Myxococcus guangdongensis: one gene and its partner. Each later gene encodes a partner of the first gene's protein in a complex. Links are inferred from orthologs where the notes say so. Each region holds a gene or a part of one and is shown in the gene's direction. Other genes may lie near its edges. The genes, in order: LXT21_RS30565 and tolR.

Region 1 (11,298 bases):
GTGGATGAGGCGACCGTCCGGTGTCAGCTCGAACGACGCGAGCTGGAGCCCCTCGAAGCAGGGGTCCGACAGCTCCGAGCGGAAGAGGTGCGCCACCTCCTGGGACAGCGAGGACTGCACGCGCAGGTGGTGCGCGGAGAAGGTTTCAGAGGACGACGAGGAAGCACCCTCACGCCGACGCGGCGCGCGGGAACGACGGTTCCAGGAAGAAGACATGAGTGGACGCAAGGATTTCCAGCCGAGCCACGTGCGACGGGGTGTCGGGGCTCACGCGCCCGAGCACACCCGTGTCACGTCGTCGGATTGCACGGTGACAATGGCTTCACGCCCTGCCCTGCCGTCCGGAAACCGTCCCGCTTCGTCCCACCCAGCATCGATGGCGGATGAGGAAGCGGTGCTCAGTCTCCGAGGGAGGCGCACGACGCGAAGCGACCCGAGACACCGTTGAGCGCAGTCCCCATGGCACACCTCCCGCCGCGCACGGACACATCCGCCACGGACCTGACTGGATTCACGTCTCACGCGAGGAGGCGCTCATCGCCTGCCCGCGTTCCACTCCGGACGCGGACGATGAATCGGACGCCGTCCTGACAGCGGTGCTCGAGCGCGTCGCGCCCTCCTCGTGGGAGGGGCTGTCGTCTCCTGGCGGACAGCTCACGGCGTCGTCTTCACGAGCGAGCCGCGCGGATGTCCGCTGGTGGCCACCACTTCTTTCCACCATCCGACGAGGAGCCCCCAGTGGGATTGGCCCGCCCGCACCTTGCTGCCTACGCAGCAGGAGCGCGAGGGCGAACACATGGCGGAAGTCTTCGATGTGGTGGTGATTGGTGGCGGGCCCACGGGAGAGAACGCGGGAGCGCGAGCCGCCGCGGCCGGGTTGTCGGTGGCCCTGGTGGAGCACGAGCTGCTCGGTGGTGAGTGCTCGTACTGGGCCTGCATCCCGAGCAAGGCGCTCCTGCGTCCGGGCGACGCGCTGTGGATGGCGAAGCAGGTGCCCGGCGCGAGGGAGACCCTCAAGGGGCCGCTGGTGGCGAGCGCGGTGCTCGAGCACCGCGACGCGATGGTCAGCCATTACAAGGACGACTCGCAGTTGAAGTGGGCGGAGGGCGCGAAGCTGAAGGTGGTGCGTGGCCACGGCAAGCTCGCCGGTCCGCGCAAGGTGCGCGTGGAGGCCAGGGACGGCGGCGTGAGCGAGTTGGAGGCCCGACGCGCCGTGGTGCTGGCCACGGGCAGCCGGCCTCGCATCCCAGACATCCCGGGCCTGAAGGAGGCGCGGCCCTGGGACAACCGCGAGGGCACGGCGGCCAAGCAGGTCCCCCGGCGACTGTTGGTGCTGGGAGGCGGCGCGGTCGCGGTGGAGCTGGCGCAGGCGTGGCGCTCGCTGGGCTCCGAGGTGACGCTGGTGGAGCGCGGCAAGGCGCTCCTGTCCCGCTTCGAGCCCTTCGTGGGAGAGCAGGTGGTCCAGGCGCTGCGCGAGGACGGCGTGAAGGTGGTGATGGGCGCCACCGTCACCCACGTGAGCCGGCCCGGAGGCCAGGGCGAGGTGACGGTGAAGCTGTCGACGGGCGAGGAGCTCCGCGCGGACGCGCTGCTGGTGGGCATGGGCCGCGTGCCCCGCACGGACGCGCTGGGCCTGGAGACGGTGGGCCTGAAGCCCGGCGAGACGGTGCAGGTGGATGACCAGCTTCGCGCGAAGGGTGTGGAGGGCGGGTGGCTCTATGCCTGCGGGGACGTGAACGGACGGAATCTGCTGACGCACATGGGCAAGTACCAGGCGCGCCTGGTGGGCGACGTCATCGCGGGGAAGAAGGCGAGCGCGTGGGCCGACACCAAGGCCACACCGCAGGTCATCTTCACGCACCCTCAGGTGGCCAGCGTGGGGCTCACCGAAGCGAAGGCGCGCGAGCAGGGGCTGCCCGTGCGCACGGTGCAGTACGACTTGGGCAAGGTGTCGGGCACGTCGCTCCTCGGGGAGAAGCTGGGCGGCACCGCGAAGCTGGTGGTGGACGAGAAGCGCCGCGTCGTCCTGGGCGCCACCTTCACCGGCCCGGAGGTGGGCGAGATGCTGCACGCGGCCACCATCGCCGTCGCGGGCGAGGTGTCGCTCGACACGCTCTGGCACGCGGTGCCGTCGTTCCCCACCATGAGCGAGGTGTGGCTGCGACTGCTCGAGACGTACGGGCTGTAACCCATCGCCACCGGCGTCACGCCGGCGAGCCAGCCCGCATGCATGTCTGACTTTGCGTCCGGGCGCACAATCCCAGACACCCCCGCGCGCCACGGTCGCGCGGGCGGGCCCGTCATCGCCCGTGAGACATGACGTCGAGCGCCCGCACGCTCCCTGGCCAGGCCCGTGTGCCCCCAGGTCCGTGAAACACCCTCTCCGCGCCAGGCCCACACCGCCGGACACCCTGTCCTGGCTGGAGCGCCCCGGCACCCGGAGCCCGCCCCTCCGTCCACACACAGGCCGTTGCCCGGCAGGGCCCCGGCGTGAAATGGTGAACACCTCCCCCGCCCTTCATTCCCCCGCGATGAACGTCGATGTCCTGGGGCCGTGCCGACACCACGGCCTTCCCCGCCCATGGCCCTCACTCCACGTGATTGGGCCCGTCCACCCGCCCAGGAGCCTGGCCCCGTGACGACCTCGTCCCAGTCCGCGAGTGCGCTCAGCGAGCCCTCCAGCCCGACGACCTACACCTCCACGAAGTGGGCCCGCTGGCTGTGGTGGCTGGTCCTCGCCGTGCTCCTCGTCGCCGCCGTCGCCGTGGGTCAGCACCCTCGCCGGGGCGTGGACTTCCGCGTCTACCTCACCGCGGCCGAGCGCTTCATGGAGGGCACCGACCTCTACCGCGTCTCCGACGGCACCATGCCGTTCAAGTACGCGCCCATCACCGCGCCCCTCTTCATCCCCTTCTCCCTCATGCCCTCGCGCATGGCCGTGGCCCTGTGGAACGTGGGCTCCATCCTCGCGCTCATCGCCGTGGCCCGGCTCACCCGCCGCGCGCCCCATGGCGCGGGCGAAGCGCCTCCCTGGTCCTGGGGCCCCGCGCTCGCCACCATCGCCCTGCTGCCCGCCTTCACCTTCGAGCTGTTCTACGGACAGGTCGACGTCGTCATGCTGCTGCTCGTGGTCGTCTCGGCCCTGGGCGCCGAGCGCGGACAGGTGTGGCGCCCCGGCGCGGCCTTCGCCGTGGCCTTCCTGCTCAAGCCGCCCGCGGCCCTCATCGGCCTGTTCTTCCTCTGGCGCCGGCACTGGAAGGTCATCGGCGCCACCGCCGTGTTCGGCGTGCTCCTGTGCCTGCCCACCCTGGCGCGCTACGGCTGGGACGGCACGCTCGCCCAGTTCCAGATGTGGAGCGAGACGCTCGCGCGCACCACCCCACCCTGGGTGCTCAGCACCAACGCGCAGGGCCTGCCCACGCTGTTCATCTCCCTGTTCTACCCGGGCTCGCTCGAGACGCCGCCCGGCTCCACCATCACCCTGGCGCAGCTGGTCGCCCTCACCGTGTTCCTGGTGGGCGTGGCCTGGGCCCGGCCCGGTCCCGCGGACCTGTTGGCCCTGTGCTGCCTGGGCGTGACGCTCCTGTCACCCTTGGCGTGGCGGGCCAACTACGTGCTCGCGTGGCCCCTGGTGCGCGCGGCCATCGAGGGGCGTGTGCGCGGCAACCTCACCCTCATCGGGGTGATCGCCTTCATCGGCACCGTGTTCTCCGACAAGGGGCTGGGGTTCGACTGGTCGCAGGATGTGATGCTGATGCGCCCCTTCGCCCTCATCTACTCCGCGTTGCTGATCGCCACGTTGTGGCAGGTGCGCAAGCAGGGCTCGCTGTCGGCCATGACGCTCGGTGACACCCTGGCCCGTCTGCCGCGCACCCTGCGTGGCATGCGGGCGTCGTGACGCTTCCGTCATCTTCCTGGCCTGAAAGTGTCACGGGGGCCGGACACCCCTGAAACATGGCGTCGCTATATGCGCGTCAGCCATGTTCGAAACGTTCGACAGCGCCTCCGATGTCGCCTCGGCGCGCAGGTTCGCGCTCTCCACCTCGGCATCCGTCGCCGTCTTCGTGCTCATCGGCGTCGTGGTCGTCACCGCCGCCGACAAGGTCCGTGATGTCATCAAGGAGCAGAAGGGCACGGACGTCGTCTTCCGTCCGCCCCCGCCTCCCGTCGTCGAGGTGAAGCCGCCTCCGCCGCCGCCTCCCGCGCCGCCCAAGCCCAAGCTGCCGCCCAAGGCCGCCCCGCCCGCGCTCGCCAAGGCGCCGCCTCCCACCGCGCCGCTCGTCGCGCCCGCCGCCATCGTCGCCCCGCAGGCCGTGCCGCTCGAGAAGCCGCCCGAGGCCGCCACGGAGACGGTGGCCGCCGCGCCCATCGCCGTCGGTGGCACCGGCGCGCTGGTGCCCGGCGGCGTGGCGGGTGGCACGGGCTCCGGCCAGGCGCTCGTCGGCGGTGGCGGCCGCGCGGCCCCCATCAACCTGCCCGAGTCGGCCACGCCGCCCGAGCCGCTCGAGTCCAACCTCATCCCCGAATACCCCTCCGACGCCCGCTCTCGCGGTCAGGAGGGCATGGTCATCCTCAAGGGCGTCGTCGAGGTGGATGGCCGCGTCACCCAGCTCAAGGTCATGCGCGGTGACGAGCCGTTCGCCAGCGCGGCGATGTCCGCGGTGCGCACGTGGCGCTTCAAGCCCGCCGTCGTCGAGGGCCGCCCCACGGCGGTCTTCCGCATCTTCAAGGTTCCTTTCCGTCTCAAGTCGTAGGTCGTCTGTCTCATCCCGCACCTGCCCCCCAGGAGCACCTCGTCATGAATTTCAATCTTCGGGACATCTACAACCACATGGGCGTGTTCGCCCTGGGCATCGCCTGGACGCTGATGCTCTTCGCCGTCGCGTCCCTGGCGGTGTTCTTCGAGCGTCTGTTCGTCTTCTTCCGCTCCCGCAGCAAGTCACGCGTCTTCGCCGCCCGCGCAGGTCAGCTCCTCATGCAGCAGCAGCACGAGGCGCTGGTGAAGGAGGCGGAGGGCACCAAGGGCAGCCACCTGGCCATGTTGCTCGGCGGTGGCATGAAGACCTTCCTCGCCAAGTCCAAGCTGCCCGCGGGCAAGCTGGGCCCGGTGGAGCTCACCCGCCGTGAGCTGGTGCGCATCAACGAGCGCGTCAGCGCGGACGTGCGGCGCGGGATGTCCGTGCTCGCCACGGTGGGCTCGGTGGCGCCGTTCGTCGGTCTGCTCGGCACGGTGGTCGGCATCATCGAGGCCTTCTCCGGCATCGCCAAGGAGGGCTCCGGCGGCCTGGGCGCGGTGTCCGCGGGTATCGCCGAGGCGCTCGTCGTCACGGCGCTGGGCCTGCTCGTCGCCATCCCCGCGGTGCTGATGTTCAACTTCCTGTCCACGCGCGCCGACTCGCTCCAGCTGTCGCTGGACGCGGCGCGCAGCGAGCTGATGGACCACCTGGAGGACATGTCGCCGGACAAGCGCCCGGGCACGAACAACGGCGCCGTGGCCACGGGCCCGGAGACGGTGGCGCGCCGGGAGGGGCTCGATGTCCGCCCGGCGTAGTCTCACCCCGGAGATGAACGTCACGCCGCTGGTCGACGTGGTGCTCGTGCTCCTCATCATCTTCATGGTGGTGACGCCGCAAATCGAGTCGGGCGCGTCCGTGGAGCTGCCCGCCGCGACGAATCCGGACAAGGAGAACAAGGAGCTGGAGCCCACCACGGTGAGCCTGGCCTCCAACGGGTTCTTCTACCTGGACCGCAAGGAGCTCAAGAAGGACGCGCTCATGGTGGAGCTCAAGGCGCTGCGCGAGAAGAAGCCGGACTCGCCCGTGGTGCTCAAGGCGGACCGCGGCGTGCGCTACTCCGAGGTGCGCGGGCTCTTCAAGAGCATGCAGGAGATGGGCTTTCCGGGCATCAACCTCCAGGTCGTCGAGAAGAAGGGCCCGTAGGAACACGCCATGGCATTCGACCTCGGAGGAGGAAAGGGCGGCCTTCGCCCTTCGATGAACGTGACGCCGCTGGTGGACGTGGTGCTCGTCCTCCTCATCATCTTCATGGTCGTCACGCCGTTGATGACCAAGCAGATGTGGATGACGGTGCCCGCCAAGCCGGACAAGGAGGACACCACGCCTCCGCCTCCGGACGCGCTGCCGCCAGTGGTGCTCACGGTGGACCGCTCGGGCATCTTGCGCATCAACCGGGAGGAAGTGCCGAGGGACCAGGTGGTCACGCGGCTGCAGCGCATGCTCAACGCGCGCCCGGACAAAATCGTGTTCTTCGACGCGGGCGACGACGTGCCCTACGGCGCCGCCATGGAAGTGCTGGACCTCGCCCGGGGAGGCAATCTCACCGTGGGCGTGCTGCCTGACAAACTCGCGGACTGAGTCTTCCGCGCGGCGGCGGGTCGTGACCTCGAGTTTGCGATCCGCCGCCTGAATCGTCACAAGCCATCCATTCCAATGCCATCCGTATCGCGTTCTTTACGGCGCGACCGTTGGCAAGGAGAGTCGTGTTGTCTCCCGCAAGCTTTTCGCGCGCCCTCGTGGCTGCGCTCACCCTCATCACCACCCCCGCGTTGTCGCGGATGAACGGCCAGGAGCCCGTCGCTCCCGCCATGGTGGCCCTCGGTCAAACCCCTTCCACCCCCGGCGGGGAGAGCACGCCGTCCGGGACGGAGACGCAGGTCGTCCCGCCCGTGACGGACCCCAACGCGCCCCCGTCCGAGGAGCTGCGCCCCTCGGCGCCCGGCATGGCGCCCGCGCCCGACGGGACGAAGCAATCACAGACACCTCCGCCCTCACCCGCGCCGAACGCGCCCCAGTCCGGCGCCGTGCAGCCGGATGGCTCGCAGCCGGGCGCCACGCAGGCTCCCGCCGCCGTGCAGCCGGATGGCTCGCAGCCGGGCGCCACGCAGGCTCCCGGTACGGTGCAGCCGGATGGCTCGCAGGCCCCCGCCACGGTGCAGACGCCGGGCGCCGAGGAGACTCCTGCCGAGGGCACCGTGGCCGATGAGGCCGTGACGGCCGAGGACGAGGCGATGATGGCCGAGGCCTCCGAGCCGCCCGCGGGCTTCACGGGCGTCTACGGCAAGGTCGTCGACGAGACGAACCAGGAGGGCCTCATCGAGGCCACCGTGAAGGTCGTCACGGGCGCGCAGAAGCAGGCGCTCACGGACCTGGACGGCAACTACCGGCTGGCGCTGCCGCCCGGCAAGTACGACCTGCGCGTCTTCTACGACGTGTACCAGGGCCGCCGAATCACGGGCGTCATCGTCACCCAGGGCAAGGCCACCAAGCTCGACGTCGCGCTCAGCGCCGACGTGGGCGCCGTGCAGGAGGTCGTCGTCGAGGCCCGCGCGGACCGCCGCGCCGAGGGCGCCCTGCTCCAGGAGCGCAAGAAGGCCGCCGCCGTCTCCGACGCCATCAGCGCCCAGGAAATCGCCCGCACCCCCGACTCCAGCGCCTCCGACGCCGTCAAGCGCGTGGTCAGCGCCACCGTCGTGGACGGCCGCTACGTCCTCCTGCGCGGCCTGGGCGGCCGCTACACCACCACCCTGCTCAACGGCGCGCTCCTGCCCAGCCCTGAGCCCGACGAGCCCAGCGTCCCGCTGGACCTCTTCCCCACGTCGCTGCTCGCCAACCTCAACGTGGTGAAGAGCTACACCGCGGACCTGCCCGGCTCCTTCGGCGGCGGCACGCTGCTCATCGAGACCAACACCTACCCCAGCCAGTTCGAGTTCAAGCCGCGCATCACCTTCGGCGGCGACACCGAGTCCACCTTCCAGGGCCGCAACGCCCAGCGCGGCGGCGGCGCCATGGAGTTCCTCGGCTTCCCCGGCGACTCCCGCCGGCTGCCCGACGCCATCCCCACCGACCACTCCCTGGGCAACGGGGGCGAGTCGCGCGAGGAGCTGACCAACCAGTGGAAGAGCTTCAACAACGTGTGGAACGCGCGCCGCTCCACGGCCCTGCCGAACATGGGCCTGAGCGCGTCGCTGGGCGACACGCTGCGCTTCGAGAACAAGCGCCTGGGCTACCTGGCCACCGTCAACTACGGCCACCGCGAGAACACCCAGCGCACCCAGTACACCAAGGCCGCGTACGACATCCGCGGTGACTTCGTCAGCTACGACGACGCCCAGACGCAGCTGGGCACCGAGGTCGCCAACCTGAGCGGCCTGGCCAGCGTGGGCTACCAGCTGAACCGCGACAACGAGCTGACGCTCTTCAGCCTCTACACCCGCGGCACCGAGACGCGCACCACCACCAGCGACGGCGTGGACTCGCTCAAGGGCGACCTCTACCAGGGCAGCCGCCTGCAGTTCATCGTCCGGCAGCTGTCCTTCAACCAGCTGCGCGGCTTCCACCGCATCGGCCTGTTCGGCGACTCGGAGGTGGACTGGCAGGCGAACTTCTCCCGCGTGGACCGCGACGAGCCGGACACCCGCGACTCGCTCTACAGCGACAACCTGGGCAACCCCTCCGGCGGCATGTCCTTCCCCAACCAGGCCAACAGCGGCGAGCGCTTCTTCGCCGACCTGGGTGAGACGTCCTTCGGCGGCAGCCTCAACGTCACCGTGCCCTTCAGCGACGTGCGCGTGAAGCTGGGCGGCCTCACGCAGCTGTCCTTCCGCGACTTCCGCGCCCGCCGCTTCCGCTACAGCATCAGCCCCAACTCCGACGTGGACCGCTTCCTGCCGCCCGAGGTGCTCTTCAGCGCCGACTACCTGGGCAACGGCATGCGCATCCAGGAGAGCACCCGTCCGGATTCGGACGCGTATGACGCGTCGCTGGGCATCTTCGCCGGCTATGTCACCGCGGACGTCACCCCCACCGAGTCGCTGCGCCTGGTGGGCGGCGTGCGCCTGGAGAGCTCGCGCCAGGAGCTGGTCGCGCTCAACCAGTTCACCGACGTGGAGGCCTCTCGCAACAACGTCAACTACCTGGACTGGCTGCCCTCGCTCAACGCCATCTACGCGCTCACCCCCACGGTGAACCTGCGCGCCGGCTACAGCTACACACTGGCGCGGCCGTCCTTCCGGGAGCTGGCGCCCTTCACGTTCTACGACTTCGTGCGCCGCCGGAACGTCTCTGGCAATCCGATCCTGGTCCAGACGCGCATCCACAACGTGGACGCCCGCGTCGAGTGGTTCGCCGGGGAGAACGAGGTCCTGGCCGCCAGCGCCTTCTACAAGCGCTTCCAGAACCCCATCGAGCGCGTCATCAACTCGGTGGGCGCTGGCGACATGAACTTCGAGAACACGCCGGCCGCGAACACCTACGGCATCGAGCTGGAGGCGCGCACCTCCCTGGGGCGCATCACCCCCGCGCTGCAGCCGCTGAAGGTGGGCGCCAACCTCACGCTCATCCAGTCGGAAATCGACCTGGGCAACGTGCAGGGCCTGCAGACCAACTCCAAGCGCCCGCTGCAGGGCCAGTCGCCCTACGTCATCAACGTCAACCTCGGGTACGAGCGGCAGCAGAGCGGCACGGAAGTGGCGCTGCTCTACAACGTGTACGGCCGCCGCATCGCCGAGGTGGGCACGGACAACCTGCCGGACGTCTACGAGCAGCCCTTCCACCGCGTGGACCTGGCCGTCACACAGAAGCTCACCGAGGCGACGCAGCTGAAGCTGACCGCGTCCAACCTCCTCAACTCCCGCATCAAGTTGCAGCAGGGCGACATCGCCCTCGTCGAGTTCCGCCCGGGCCTCGCGTTCTCCGCGTCGCTGGGCCTGTCCCTGTAGTTCCCTCCCGAAAGGAAGTCTCGTCATGAAGCGCTTGTTCGCATCCCTCTTCATCATGTCCAGCCTGGCTGTTGGCGCGTACGGCTGCGGCGACGACGACAAGAAGGAGCCGCCCACCACCAACCCGGAGCCGACCAATCCCGAGACGGTGGAGGTCTCCCAGGACATCACCGCGGACACCACCTGGAAGGCGGGCAACACCTACATCCTGAAGAAGTACGTCTTCGTCAACAGCGGCACGCTCAACATCGAGGCGGGCGCCACGGTCAAGGGCGAGGTCGGCAGCGCGCTCATCATCACCCGCAACGCGCGCATCAACGCGGTGGGCACGGCGGAGAAGCCCATCGTCTTCACGTCCTCGAAGGCGGCCGGTGAGCGCGAGGCGGGCGACTGGGGCGGCGTGGTGCTGCTGGGCAAGGCTCGGCTGAACGTCTCTGGCGGCGAGACCACCATCGAGGGCTTCTTCGCCAGCAGCGGCAACGACCAGACGAAGTACGGCGGTCAGGACGACGCGCACAACTGCGGCACGCTGAAGTACGCGCGCATCGAGTTCGCCGGCTTCGAGCTGGCGCCGAACAACGAGCTCAACGGACTGACGGTGGGCGGCTGCGGCTCGACGACGAACATCGACTACGTGCAGGTCCACCTGGGCCTGGACGACGGCATCGAGATGTTCGGTGGCACCGCGCCCCTCAAGCACATCGTCATCTCGCAGGCGGACGACGACGGTCTGGACTACGACCTGGGCTACTCGGGCAAGGTGCAGTTCCTGGTGGTGCAGCAGAGCGCGCGCGTGGGCGACCGCGGCATCGAGGCGTCCAGCCACAAGACGACGCCGACGCAGGAGCCCATCAGCATCCCGGAGATCTGGAACGCGACGTTCATCGGCTCCAACGCGGACCCGGGTGGCAACCCCTCGCAGGAGGGCCTGGTGTTCAACACCGGCGCCGGCATCCGCCTGCGCAACGCGGTGGTCGCGTACTTCAAGGACCAGGCGGTGGACGTGGACGGCGAGGCCTCCGCGGCGCTCTTCAACGAGCCGGGTGACTCGCGGCTGTCCATCCGCAACACCTTCTTCTGGGACAACGCCAACCTGACGGACACCATCCCGTTCGCGCCGAACCCGAAGGTCGAGGGTGGCGTGACGGTGGACCCGGACGTGAGCCGCTTCAACGAGGCGGAGAAGATCATCGTCGCCGCCAACGGCGTGAAGGTGCAGGACCCGCAGCTGACGGACGCGACGAACCTGACGGCGCCGAGCTTCATGCCGAAGACGGGCTCGCCGCTGCTCAACCCGGACAACGCCGCCACGCCGGGCGCGGGCTTCGACACGTCGGCTCGGTTCGTGGGCGCGTTCGGCACCACCAACTGGATGGCCGGCTGGACGTCCTTCCCGACGAACTAAGCCGTCTCGGGTGTACCCGTCCGGCGTCCGCGGCCTGAATGCGGAAGCCGGGCGGTCTCGTGGCCCGGTCGCGGGTCTTTCCGGAGGGGGGCTCCGGGAGACTTCGCGTCCGGGCCGCGGTTTTTCCAGGCAGCAGGTGCTGCCCTCACGTCGTGAC
Region 2 (11,416 bases), on another replicon or contig:
ACGCCGTTGATGAGGTTTCGCAGCATCTCCTTGTGCTGCTCCTCCATCAACTCGCGCACGACCTCCGCCAGGCTCTCCGCGTTGAGGATGTCCGAATAGGACGTCTTCTTCGACGCGAGGATGTTCCCGCCCACGAACAGGTGGGTGATGATGTGGGGATTGTTGACGCCCGAGTCCTCGGTCTGGACGTGGTAGACCTTCCCCTTGTGCTTGATGTTGTGGTTGAAGCCGGTGACGGCCTTCTCGAAGGTTTTCGTCATTGCCGAGGTGGCGGACCGTACCAGCCGCTTCCCCACGTCGCAAGGTAAGCCTCGCCCCCGCATGTCCGTCCGGCGCGCCTGCCCGCCGGGCATGACGCAAAACTTGCGGCGGGAGCCCGCCTGCCTTGCGACCCGGCCTTCGAGTGCGCCCGAGACTCCGGTCCGTTGAAAAGCCAAAAGCGGCTGGGGTACGTACAGGCTATGGGTGTGGTGCTCCACGACACCCCCGGCCCAGGGACGCCACGGATGAAGAAGACGAACGAGATCAAGAACAAGGTCCGCCTGCAGGACGCCCAGGTCCTGGCCGAGGGCTACTCCCCCGCCATCCGCGCCATGGAGATTGGCGCCATCGTCAGCTTCATGACGCTGGAGCTCCTCCTCGTCTATCGGCTCTACAACAACCCGCATGGCGGGCCGTGGCTGCTGCTCAGCGCGGTGCTGCTGGGCTACCTGGCCGCGGACTTCGTCTCCGGCTTCGTGCACTGGATGGGGGACACGTGGGGCTCCACGGAGATGCCCATCCTCGGCAAGGCGCTCATCCGCCCCTTCCGCGAGCACCACGTCGACGAGAAGGCCATCACCCGCCACGACTTCGTGGAGACCAACGGCAACAACTGCCTCATCTCGCTGCCGGTGGCCGTCGCCGCGGTGTGCATGCCGCTGTCCAGCTCCGGCTGGGTGTTCGTCTCCAGCTTCCTGGGCGCGATGATCTTCTGGGTGATGGCGACCAACCAGTTCCACAAGTGGTCGCACATGGACGCGCCGCCGGCCCTCATCGGCTTCCTGCAGCGCATCCACCTCATCCTGCCGCCGGCCCACCACCAGATCCACCACACGGCGCCCTTCAACAAGTACTACTGCATCACCGTGGGCTGGCTGAACTGGCCGCTGAACCTGGTGTCCTTCTTCCCGCTGATGGAGCGCCTCATCACCCGCGTCACCGGGCTGGTGCCGCGCGAGGACGACATCGGTGACGAGGCCGCCCGCGCGCTCGTGGAGGCCGAGGGCGCCGCCGAGCCTCCCGTGGTCCAGGCCGCCAAGGAGCTGCTCACCAAGGCCACCACCACGACGGAGGAGGCCGCGCCCGCCACCGTCACCACCCGCCCCTCCGCCTGAGCGACCTGGGCCCGGGGCGGACCCGGGCCGTCAGAACTTCAGGTCCACCTGCTCGGCGTGGGTGATGGGGCGCCCCAGGAAGCGCGCCCCCACCTCCATGAAGCGCTCGGGCACGTCGGTGACGAAGTAGTCGTGAGAAGGCGGCTTCTCCCCCATCGCGGGAGCCAGGAGCCCCTTCTGTTCCAGCAGCGCCGCGACGGCCTCCGCGGTGGCCTCCGCCGAGTCCACCAGCGCGACGTCCGGGCCCACCACCTCCGCGATGACGCCCTTGAGCAGCGGGTAGTGGGTGCAGCCCAGCACGAGCGTGTCCACGCCGTCCCGGGCGAAGTCCCCCAGGTACTCGCGCGCCGTCAACAGCGGTACGTCCCCGGTGGTCCACCCCTCCTCCGCCAGCGGCACGAAGAGCGGACAGGCGCGGGCCTTCACCCGCACCCGCGGCCCACCAGCCTCCAGGGCCCGCTGATAGGCGCCGGAGCGGATGGTGCCCGGCGTGCCGATGACGCCCACCCCGCCGCCCCGCGTGCGCGCCAGGGCCGTGGAGGCGCCCGGCTGGATGACGCCCACCACCGGTACCGGCAGCGAGGCCTCCAGCGCGGGCAGCGCGGCGGCGGAGGCCGTGTTGCAGGCCACCACCAGCAGCTTGATGCCGCGCTCCAGCAGGAACTCCGCGTTCTTCAGCGAGTAGCGCGTCACCACCTCGCCGGACTTGGTGCCGTAGGGCACGCGCGCGGTGTCGCCCAGGTACACCGTGCTCTCGTGGGGGAGGTGGGCCATCAGGGCCTTGAGGACCGTGAGCCCGCCGATGCCGGAATCGAATACGCCGATGGGGTTGTGGCTGCCTTGCCGCATGTCCCGTGTCCCTATCACGTTTGATGCCAGCGACAGGGCCCACCCCCGCAAGCACGAAGGGCCGAGGCACCTGGCCCCAGCCCTTCTGTTCACCCCACGAACGGGTGGGTCCGACTAGTTCGGGAACAGCGACACCAGCAGGGCATTGTTCGGGCCCGGGAACGAGTGGCCCACCACGTCCACGGTGACGCTGTTGGCGACCGAGCGGTACTCGGTGCCGTTGGTGGCCCGGGCGAACATCTCCACCTGGTAGCGGCCCGGACGCAGGAACTCGAAGACCACCGGCGCGTCGTTGCAGCCGTGCACGTCACCGACGATGCCGTACACGAGCTCCCCGGTGAAGACGTCGCGGAAGTTGATGGCCACGTCATTGATGCCCGCCTGCGAGCAGCTCAGCGCGGAGCCACCAGCGCGCAGCTCCCACTTGATGGACGCGCCGCCAATCACCCACAGCGAGGCCGTCACGTTCACCGCGCCACCCGACGGCACCGAGAACGAACCGGTGTAGTAGTACCAGGGGTTGTTCTGGGCATCGACCGCCACCAGCTGCAGGTCGTGGTTGCCCGCGCCCAGGTTGGTGTTGGTGATGGTGGCCCCCGCGCTGCCCGCCGAGCAGGAGAAGCGCTCCCACGGCCCACCGTCGATGCGAATCTCCACGTGCGTCACGCCGGCCTGGCCGCAGTTGAAGCGGCTCGGCCCATCCTGGAACTCCCAGCCCAGCGTCACGCCGGTGGCGCTGGAGCGCATCGAGCCGATGTACGAAGTCGGGGCGCCGTAGTGGGTGGTCAGCCGGCCGGAGTGCTCGTAGACGACGCGCAGCCGGGAGTCGAGCGCGACCATCTGCAGGGAGTGCTCACCCGGGTCCACGTACAGCGACTTGATGGCGTTGCCGTTGCTGCCGGCCTCGCAGTCGAAGCGGCCCCACTCGCTGTTGTCGATGCGCACGTCCACGTAGCGCACGCCCGCCGAGTTGCAGCTCGCGTTCCCCGGGAACTGCCACTCGAGATACGCGTAGGACGGCGGGACCCCCGGCGGCAGCAAGTCGATTTCCACCGTCTGGTCGCCGTTGATGCGGAAGGTGCCGCTGCCCTCGTACAGCACCTCGTTGACGTAGCTGACCGCCTCCATCTGGAAGCTGTAGGTGCCCGGCTGGAAGCGGTGCAGGACGATGCCGTCGAAGCCATTGGCGCGGCACGGGTAGCGACCATCGTTCTCCAGGCGCTCGCCCGGGATGTAGATGTTCACGCCCCGGACATCCGGGTCCTCGTCGCAGCGCAGCCCCGCGAGGGTCCAACGGAATGTCACGTCACCTTCGTAGGCGGGCTCGTCGTGGATGATACAGCCGGAAGAGACCGCCGCCAGGCAGAGGAATGCAACCAGCAGTCGGGAGTTCATGGGGGGCAACCTGTCTTGGGGTGATGAGGTGTTCGGCCCGTTTCAGTCACCTCGGACGACCCCTCCCGGGAATTATTCACCGGTACGGCCAACCCACTTCAAGCAGCCGGGCTTGCCCCGATTGTTTGACCCAGTTGTAGCGGAGTGTTACGCGCTCCACCCCATGACGCCCCACCTGCCCCTGGCGCTCGGCGCCATGAACTACGTGGAGATCATCCGCGACGCGTCCTTCATCGAGCTGGCGGTCCTGCTGCTCCTGATGGGCGTCTCCGTGGCTTCCTGGGCCCTCATCGCGATGAAGGCCACCCAGCTCGCCAAGGCTCGCGCACAGTCTCTCACCTTCCTCGACACCTTCTGGAAGGCCTCCAGGCTGGAGGCCATCTACCAGACGGCCCAGAAGCTGGACGCCTCGCCGCTCTCCAAGGTCTTCTGTGCGGGTTACGAGGAGCTGACCAAGCTGGCGCAGGCCAAGGAAGGCGGCGCCGAGGGCGCCATGGCGGAGCGGCTGGGCGGCATCGAGAACGTGGAGCGCGCGCTGATGCGGGCCTCCACGTCGCAGATCACCGAGCTGGAGGCGCGCGTGTCGTTCCTGGGCACGGTGGGCGCGGCGTCGCCCTTCGTCGGCCTGTTCGGCACCGTCATCGGCATCCTCAGCGCGTTCAACCAGATCGCCGAGCAGGGCAACGCCACGCTGGCCACGGTGGCGGCGCCGGTGGGCAACGCGCTGTTCGCCACGGCGGCGGGCCTGTTCGCGGCGATTCCGGCCGTCGTCGCGTACAACTCGTTCGTCAGCCGCATCAAGGTGTTCGACACGGAGATGTCCAACTTCTCCGCGGACTTCCTCAACATCATCAAGCGTCACTTCTTCCGTTAGGCGGACCTCGACCATGGGCATGGGCGGAGGCAATCGCGGCGGTGGCCGCACCACGATGAGCGAGATCAACGTCACGCCCATGGTGGACGTGATGCTGGTGCTGCTCATCATCTTCATGGTGACCGCGCCCCTCATCCAGCAGGGCGTGAAGGTGAACCTGCCGGAGACCAAGGCGGCCCCGGTGGAGGCGACGGAGAAGAAGGTCGTGCTCTCCATCGACGCGGGCAAGAAGGTCTACATCGGCGACGCCGAGGTGCCGCTCGAGGAGCTGGAGGCGAAGCTGGCCGCCAACGCCAAGGTGCAGGCCGACAAGGAGGTCTACCTCCACGCCGACCGGGACGTGCCCTACGGCACCGTCGTGGAGGTGATGGCGGCCGCCCAGCGCGCGGGCATCAACAACGTGGGGATGATCACGGACCCTTCCACGGGGGCCAAGACGTCCAACACGCAGTCGACCTCGAAGAAGCCCAAGGAGGCGAAGCGCTAGCCCATGCACTCCGCGGTGAGCCACAGCCTGCTCCTCGACAAGAGCTCACGGGTGTCGCCGTTCATCATCGCGTCGGTGGGGGGGCACGTGGCCCTGCTGCTGGCGGGGATGCTGTACGCCCACCTCAACGCCGGGCCCAAGGTGGACCTCACCGCGCAGCCCATCCGCGCCACGCTGGTGCGCCAGGGCAAGCCGCGCGACTCGAAGCTCTTGCCGCGCAAGGAAGCCCTGCCGCCGCCGCCCAAGCAGGTGGACGCGCCCAAGCCCGCGCCCGAGGCGCCGCCCGCGCCCTCCTCCGCCGCCGTCGCGGTGCCCATCCCCGGCGTCAAGCCGGAGCCCTCTTCCGCGCCCAAGCCCACGCCCGTGAAGGGTGAGAAGGAAGGCGAGGACCGACGCAAGCGGCTGTTCGGCGCGTTCGACAAGACGGCCAAGGCGTCCGAGGAGGAGCCCGAGGGCGCCGAGGACGGCGACCCGGATGGCGACTCCGCCACCGCCGAGGGCGAGCGCTACTTCGGCCTGCTGCAGGCGCAGGTGCGCCGCAACTACAGCGTCGCGGACACGATTCCGGAGTCCGAGCGACTGCACCTCAAGGCCCTCGTGGCGCTGCGGCTGGGGCGCGCGGGCGAGGTGCTGGACGTGAGCCTCACCAAGCCCAGTGGCAATGATTTGTTCGACGCGGCGGTCGTCACCGCCGTGCGCAAGGCCTCACCCTTCTCGCCTCCTCCCGACCACCTCCGAGACGCGCTGCAGAAGAACGGCGTCAACCTGATGTTCAACGCCCTATGAAAGCCCTGCTCCTCTCCCTCCTCCTCGTCCCGCTGGCGGCCTTCGCCCAGACGCCGACCATCGAAATCTCCGGCGCCAACTTCCGCCCGCTGCCGGTGGCGGTGGCCGCGCCCCTCACCCAGAACGAGGGCGCCAAGGGCACGGCGACCGCCTTCGACACCGCCTTCACCTTCGACCTCACCGCGTCCGGCATCCTCCAGGTGCTGGACCGCAAGAGCTTCACGGCCGACCCCAAGGAGGGCATGGCCGCGGGCACCATCACCTTCAGCCGCTGGGCGGACGTGGGCGCCGAGGCGCTGGTGAAGGTGTCGCTGGCGGACGACGCCGGCACGCTGCGCGGCGAGCTGCGCCTGTACAACGTGGGCACCGGCCGCGAGGACCTCAAGGTGACCAAGGACGCGCCGGTGAAGAACCCGTCGCTCCTGGCCCACCGGCTGGCGGACGCGCTCTACCGGCACTTCACCCGCGAGCCCAGCCCCTTCCTGTCGCGCATCACCTACGTGAAGAAGGCGGGCAACAACCGCGACATCGCCGTGGCGGACTGGGACGGCGGCAACCCCGTGACGCTCACCAAGGGCGGCATCAACATCCTGCCCTCGCTGAGCCAGGACGGCTCGCAGGTGGCGTACACGTCGTACCGCAAGAACCGGCCGGACCTCTGGGTGCAGCGCCCCGGTGGCGAGGCGCGCATCGTGGTCTCCGACGGGCAGATGATCACCGGCGGCGCGTTCTCTCCGGACGGCAAGCGCCTGGCGTACTCGCAGGCCGAGGGTGAGAGCGCTCAAATCTACGTGGCCAACGCGGACGGCTCGGGCGCGAAGGCCATCACCGACACGCCCTACGGCCTGAACACCAGCCCCACCTGGTCTCCCGACGGCAAGCGGATCGCCTTCGTGTCCAACCGCGGCGGCAGCCCTCAAATCTACGTCATGGGCGCGGACGGCTCGGGCGTGCGGCGGCTCACCTTCCAGGGCAACTACAACCAGACGCCGGACTGGTCTCCGCGCGGCGACCTCATCGTCTTCACCGCGCGCGACGAGCGCAACGCGTTCGACCTGTTCACCATCCACGTCGAGACGGGCAAGGTGACGCGCCTGACGCAGGACCAGGGCAACAACGAGGAGCCCGCGTTCTCGCCCAATGGCCGGCTGGTGCTGTTCTCCTCCACGCGCGCGGGCGGCACGCAGCTGTTCGTGATGACGGCGGACGGCAACAACCAGCTCCCCCTGCGGGCGGAGAAGGGCACGCTGTTGACGCCCGACTGGGCGCCGCTCGCCGACAGCCAGCCGTAGGACTCGCGGAGCGTTGACAGGGGGCGCGTGCTCGGGTCCAGTTCCCGCGCATGAGCGCCCCCTTCCGTTCCCACTGGGGATTGGACCCCCAGGTCCGTTTCCTCAATCACGGCTCCTACGGTGCGTGCCCCACCGCCGTGCTCCAGAAACAAGCGGAGCTGCGCGCGCGGATGGAGGCGGAGCCCGTCCGCTTCCTGCACCGTGAAATCGAACCCCTGCTGGACGAGGCCCGCGGTGTGCTCGCGGACTTCCTCGACGCGGACACCGAGGACGTGTCCTTCGTCACCAACGCCACCAGCGGTGTCACCACGGTGCTGCGCTCGCTGCGCTTCCAGCCGGGGGACGAGCTGCTCACCACGGACCACGAATACAACGCCAGCCGCAACGCGCTGGACTTCGTCGCCGAGCACACGGGCGCCAAGGCGGTGGTGGCGAAGCTGCCGTGGCCGGTGACGTCCGCGCAGTCCATCGTGGACACGGTGCTCGCGCACGTGACGCCGCGCACGCGGCTGTTCCTCGTGGACCATGTCTCCAGCCAGACGGCGCTGGTGATGCCGCTGGCGAAGCTCGTCTCGGCGCTACGCGCGCGTGGCGTGGAGACGCTGGTGGACGGCGCGCATGGGCCGGGGCAGGTGCCGCTGTCGCTGCGCTCGCTGGGCGCCGGCTACTACACGGGCAACTGTCACAAGTGGCTGTGCGCCCCCAAGGGCGCCGCCTTCCTCCACGTGCGCCGGGATTTGCAGCCAGGCCTGACGCCGCTGGCGGTGAGCCATGGGCGCAACTCGCCCCGCACGGACCGCTCGCGCTACCGGTTGTTGTTCGACTGGACGGGGACGCATGACCCGTCCGCGGTGCTCTGCGTGCCCGAGGCGCTGCGCGTGGTGGGTGGCCTGCTACCCGGCGGCTGGCCGGAGGTGATGGCGGCCAACCGGAGCAAGGCCCTGGCCGCGCGCGCCCTGCTGTGCGAGCGGCTGAGAGTCGCCCCCGCCTGCCCCGAGGACATGGTGGGCAGCATGGCGGTGGTGACGCTGCCACCGGGCTATCCGTTGGAGCCCGAACCTCCGCTCTACCTGGACCCGCTCCACCTGCGCCTGTTCGACGCGCACCGCATCGAGGTGCCCATCGTCGCGTGGCCCAAGCCACCCGAGCGGCACGTGAGACTGTCCGCGCAGCTCTACAACACCCCGGACGAGTACACCGCGCTGGCGGACGCTTTGGAAGCGCTGCTGCGTTGAGTAGGCTGGCTACACATATGCCGCGATTCGCCACCATCGACATCGGTACCAACTCCGTGCTGTTGCTGGTCGCGGAGCGCACCGAGGAAGGCCGCTTCGAAGCCGTCCTCGAGCGCGCTGAAATCACCCGCCTGGGACGTGGCGTGGACGCCACCCGCCGCCTGTCCCCCGAGGGCATGGAGGCCACGCTGTCGGTGCTCGAGGCCTTCGCGCGAGAGGCCCGTGAGCAGGGCGCGCAGGACATCGCCGTGTCCGCCACCAGCGCGGCGCGAGACGCGGTGAACGGCGCGGAGTTCCTCGAGGCCGCGAAGACGCGCGCGGGCGTCACGGTGGAGATCATCTCCGGGCAGTTGGAGGCGGAGCTGTCGTTCGCCGCGGTGAGCTCGGACTTCGCGGGAGAGGCGGCCGGGCCCCTGCTGGTACTGGACATCGGCGGCGGCTCCACCGAGTTCATCTACGGCAACCCCGCGGGCCACGTGGACTTCCGTCACAGCTTCGACGTGGGCGCGGTGCGGCTCACCGAGCGCTTCGTGAGTTCGGACCCGATGTCCTCCGAGGACCGCGCGCGCATCCAGGCGCATCTGCGCGACACGTTCAAGGCCTTGCCGCCTCCGCCTCCCGCCTCGGTGCTCGTGGGCGTGGCGGGTACGGTGACCACGGTGTACGCGGTGAAGCACGCCATCGACCCGTACGACGCGGCCCGGGTGCACGGCGGCACGCTGTCGGTGGGTGAGCTGGGCGCGCTGGTGGACCAGCTGTGTCAGCAGCCCCTGGAGGCGCGGCGCGCACTGCCGGGCATGCAGCCCAAGCGCGCGGACGTCATCCCCGCGGGTGCGCTCATCCTGCTGGAGGCGGTGAAGGCGCTGGGGCTGGATGGCTGCCGGGTGAGTGACCGGGGTTTGAGATGGGGACTGCTCGCGCACCGCTTCGGCGCGGGAGCTTCCCGTTCATGAGCGCGCCCTCCGTGAGCGTCTCTCCGACTCCGTCTCCGTCCCCCTCGCCCACCACCACGCCCGCGGCTCCGGCGGCGAACGCCGGCTACGCGCTGCTCATCCTCACGCTCATCAACCTGGTCAACTACCTCGACCGATACATCGTCGCGGTGGCGCTGCCGGGCATCCAGAAGGAGTTTGGCATCAACGACACCCAGTCGGGCCTGCTCGGCACCATGTTCATCGTGGTGTTCATGCTGGCCTCGCCGCTGGGTGGCTTTCTCGGTGACAGATATCCGCGCAGGCTGCTGGTCGCGGGCGGCGTGCTGTTGTGGAGTCTCGCCACGGGAGCCAGCGGGCTCGCCACGTCCTTCGTCGCGCTGCTCGTCGCTCGCGCGGTGATTGGCATCGGCGAGGCGGGCTATGGCGCGGTGGCGCCGAGCATCATCTCGGACCTCTACCCTCGTGAGCGGCGCACGCGGATGCTGGCGCTCTTCTACATCGCCATCCCGGTGGGAGCGGCCGCGGGTTATGGCCTGGGCGGGTGGCTGACGCAGAAGTATTCGTGGCACGTGGCCTTCTTCGCCGGAGGCGTGCCGGGCCTGATTCTGGGCGCGATGGCGTTCTTCATGCCGGAGCCCCAGCGCGGCGCCATGGACGGCCCGGACGCGCAGGTGAAGATGCCCTTCATGGTCGGCCTGAGAGGCCTGGGGCGCAACGCGGCCTTCTGGGCGGTGACGGCGGGCTACACGCTGATGACGTTCTCCATCGGCGGCCTGGGCTTCTGGATGCCGACGTACCTGGTGCGCGAGCGCGCCATGTCGGCGGACAGCTCCGGGTTCCTCTTCGGCGCGATTACCGCGGTGGCGGGCTTGTTGGGCACCGTGGCCGGTGGCTGGCTGGGCGACAAGTTGGACCGCAAGCGCGAGGGTGGCGGCCTGTGGATGTCGGGCATCGGCCTGCTGCTCGCGGCGCCGTGCATGTACCTGGCGGTGCATCTGAAGGACGTGGGGCCCACGTTCGCGGCCATCGGCGCCGCGCAGTTCCTCATCTTCCTCAACAGCGGCCCCATCAACGCGGCCATCGTCAACTGCGTACCGCCCGCGTTCCGCGCCTTCGCGATGGGGCTCAACGTGCTGTGCATCCACCTGCTCGGGGATGCGATTTCGCCCACGCTCATCGGCAACATCGCCGACGCGTCGAACCTGCGTACCGCCATCGCGGTGAACGCCCTGCCCGTACTGCTCGGCGGACTGGCGTTGCTGGTTGGCGCGCGGTTGTTCCGGGACGCGGTGCCTCGGGAGCGCGCTACCGCCTGACCCGCCAGCCGCTCCACCTCCATGGCCAGCCGCTCGCCACCCGCGAGCAGCAGCGCCTTGAGGCGCGCGGTTGCCTGGCGCGCTACCGCCTGACGGCGTCCACCTTCGGCCGGTACTCGTCCGCCAGTCGCTCCACCTCCGTGGCCAGCCGCTCGCCATCCGCGAGCAGCAGCGCCTTGAGGCGCGCGCGGTTGCCCAGCATGAAGAACACGTCCACGTCCCGCCGCAGCACATCCGAGCGTTCGGAGAAGTAGAGCGTGAAGAGCGCCAGCGGCGGCACCGCGACGAAGGTAAACAACGCGAGGAACGCCCCCCCCAGCACGCCCGCCGTCACGGTGAGCGCCGCCCACCAGACGAGCATCACGACGAAGCCCGTGAGGAACTTCACCGTGGCCTGCACATCGAGCTCCGCCTTGCGGCTGGCGGCCCGAGGCACCTGGTACGGCAGCCAGAAGAGCACGAGCCCCAATACGAACAGCGGCAGTCCGAACACGAGCGCGAGCAGGTTCTTCACGATGAACGACGTGACATTGCCCGGACGGTAGACGAGCGCCAGGTCCGACGGCCCTGTCGCGTGCACCAGGTCCAGCCGCCGCTTGAAGGACGTGAGCTGTGCACGCAAATCCTCGAAGCGCTCCGGCTCCTGCGTGCGGAACAACTGCACCCCACGCGCCCACAGGCGCAGTCGCTCCGCGTCCAGCGCCCCGCCCTGCTTGAACGCGAAGAGCTGCTCGGCGAGCTGAATCAACGGCAGGTCCGCCCACTGCTCCAGGTTGAGCGTCACCGCGCGCAGTCCCTCGGCGATGCGCTCGGTCAGAGCGCGCACCGACTCCTGCTCCGAAGCGGCATCCGCGGGCTGGAACGCAGTCGC

The links.
Region 2: the proteins of LXT21_RS30565 (region 1) and tolR are in contact, whole or in part, in a cryo-EM structure (PDB 9DDO), measured with the Escherichia coli proteins. The link is inferred for Myxococcus guangdongensis from one-to-one orthologs.

Annotation. Positions count from the first base shown.
Region 1 is NZ_JAJVKW010000011.1:221,477-232,774, forward strand. What follows is about bases 3,948-6,674. They hold LXT21_RS30565 (MotA/TolQ/ExbB proton channel family protein), read left to right. Parts: upstream 3,948-4,798; coding sequence 4,799-5,551; downstream 5,552-6,674. Other genes in these bases: LXT21_RS30560 (energy transducer TonB), read left to right, coding at 3,981-4,754; LXT21_RS30570 (ExbD/TolR family protein), read left to right, coding at 5,535-5,939; LXT21_RS30575 (ExbD/TolR family protein), read left to right, coding at 5,949-6,374; LXT21_RS30580 (TonB-dependent receptor domain-containing protein), read left to right, coding at 6,575-6,674. Also shown: LXT21_RS30545 (ribosome-binding factor A), read right to left, coding at 1-216; LXT21_RS30550 (dihydrolipoyl dehydrogenase family protein), read left to right, coding at 797-2,188; LXT21_RS30555 (glycosyltransferase family 87 protein), read left to right, coding at 2,636-3,898; more of LXT21_RS30580, read left to right, coding at 6,675-9,736; LXT21_RS30585 (hypothetical protein), read left to right, coding at 9,762-11,141. UniProt on the Escherichia coli protein: Involved in the TonB-dependent energy-dependent transport of various receptor-bound substrates. Protects ExbD from proteolytic degradation and functionally stabilizes TonB.
Region 2 is NZ_JAJVKW010000008.1:25,190-36,605, forward strand. Bases 3,400-6,244 are described here. They hold tolR (protein TolR), read left to right. Parts: upstream 3,400-4,507; coding sequence 4,508-4,981; downstream 4,982-6,244. Other genes in these bases: LXT21_RS24085 (hypothetical protein), read right to left, coding at 3,400-3,620; LXT21_RS24090 (MotA/TolQ/ExbB proton channel family protein), read left to right, coding at 3,784-4,494; LXT21_RS24100 (TonB family protein), read left to right, coding at 4,985-5,767; LXT21_RS24105 (LpqB family beta-propeller domain-containing protein), read left to right, coding at 5,764-6,244. Outside these bases: LXT21_RS24070 (hypothetical protein), read right to left, coding at 1-260; carF (plasmanylethanolamine desaturase), read left to right, coding at 507-1,376; murI (glutamate racemase), read right to left, coding at 1,407-2,225; more of LXT21_RS24085, read right to left, coding at 2,340-3,399; more of LXT21_RS24105, read left to right, coding at 6,245-7,059; LXT21_RS24110 (aminotransferase class V-fold PLP-dependent enzyme), read left to right, coding at 7,110-8,294; LXT21_RS24115 (Ppx/GppA phosphatase family protein), read left to right, coding at 8,312-9,247; LXT21_RS24120 (spinster family MFS transporter), read left to right, coding at 9,244-10,545; LXT21_RS24125 (lysophospholipid acyltransferase family protein), read right to left, coding at 10,628-11,416. UniProt on the Escherichia coli protein: Involved in the TonB-dependent energy-dependent transport of various receptor-bound substrates.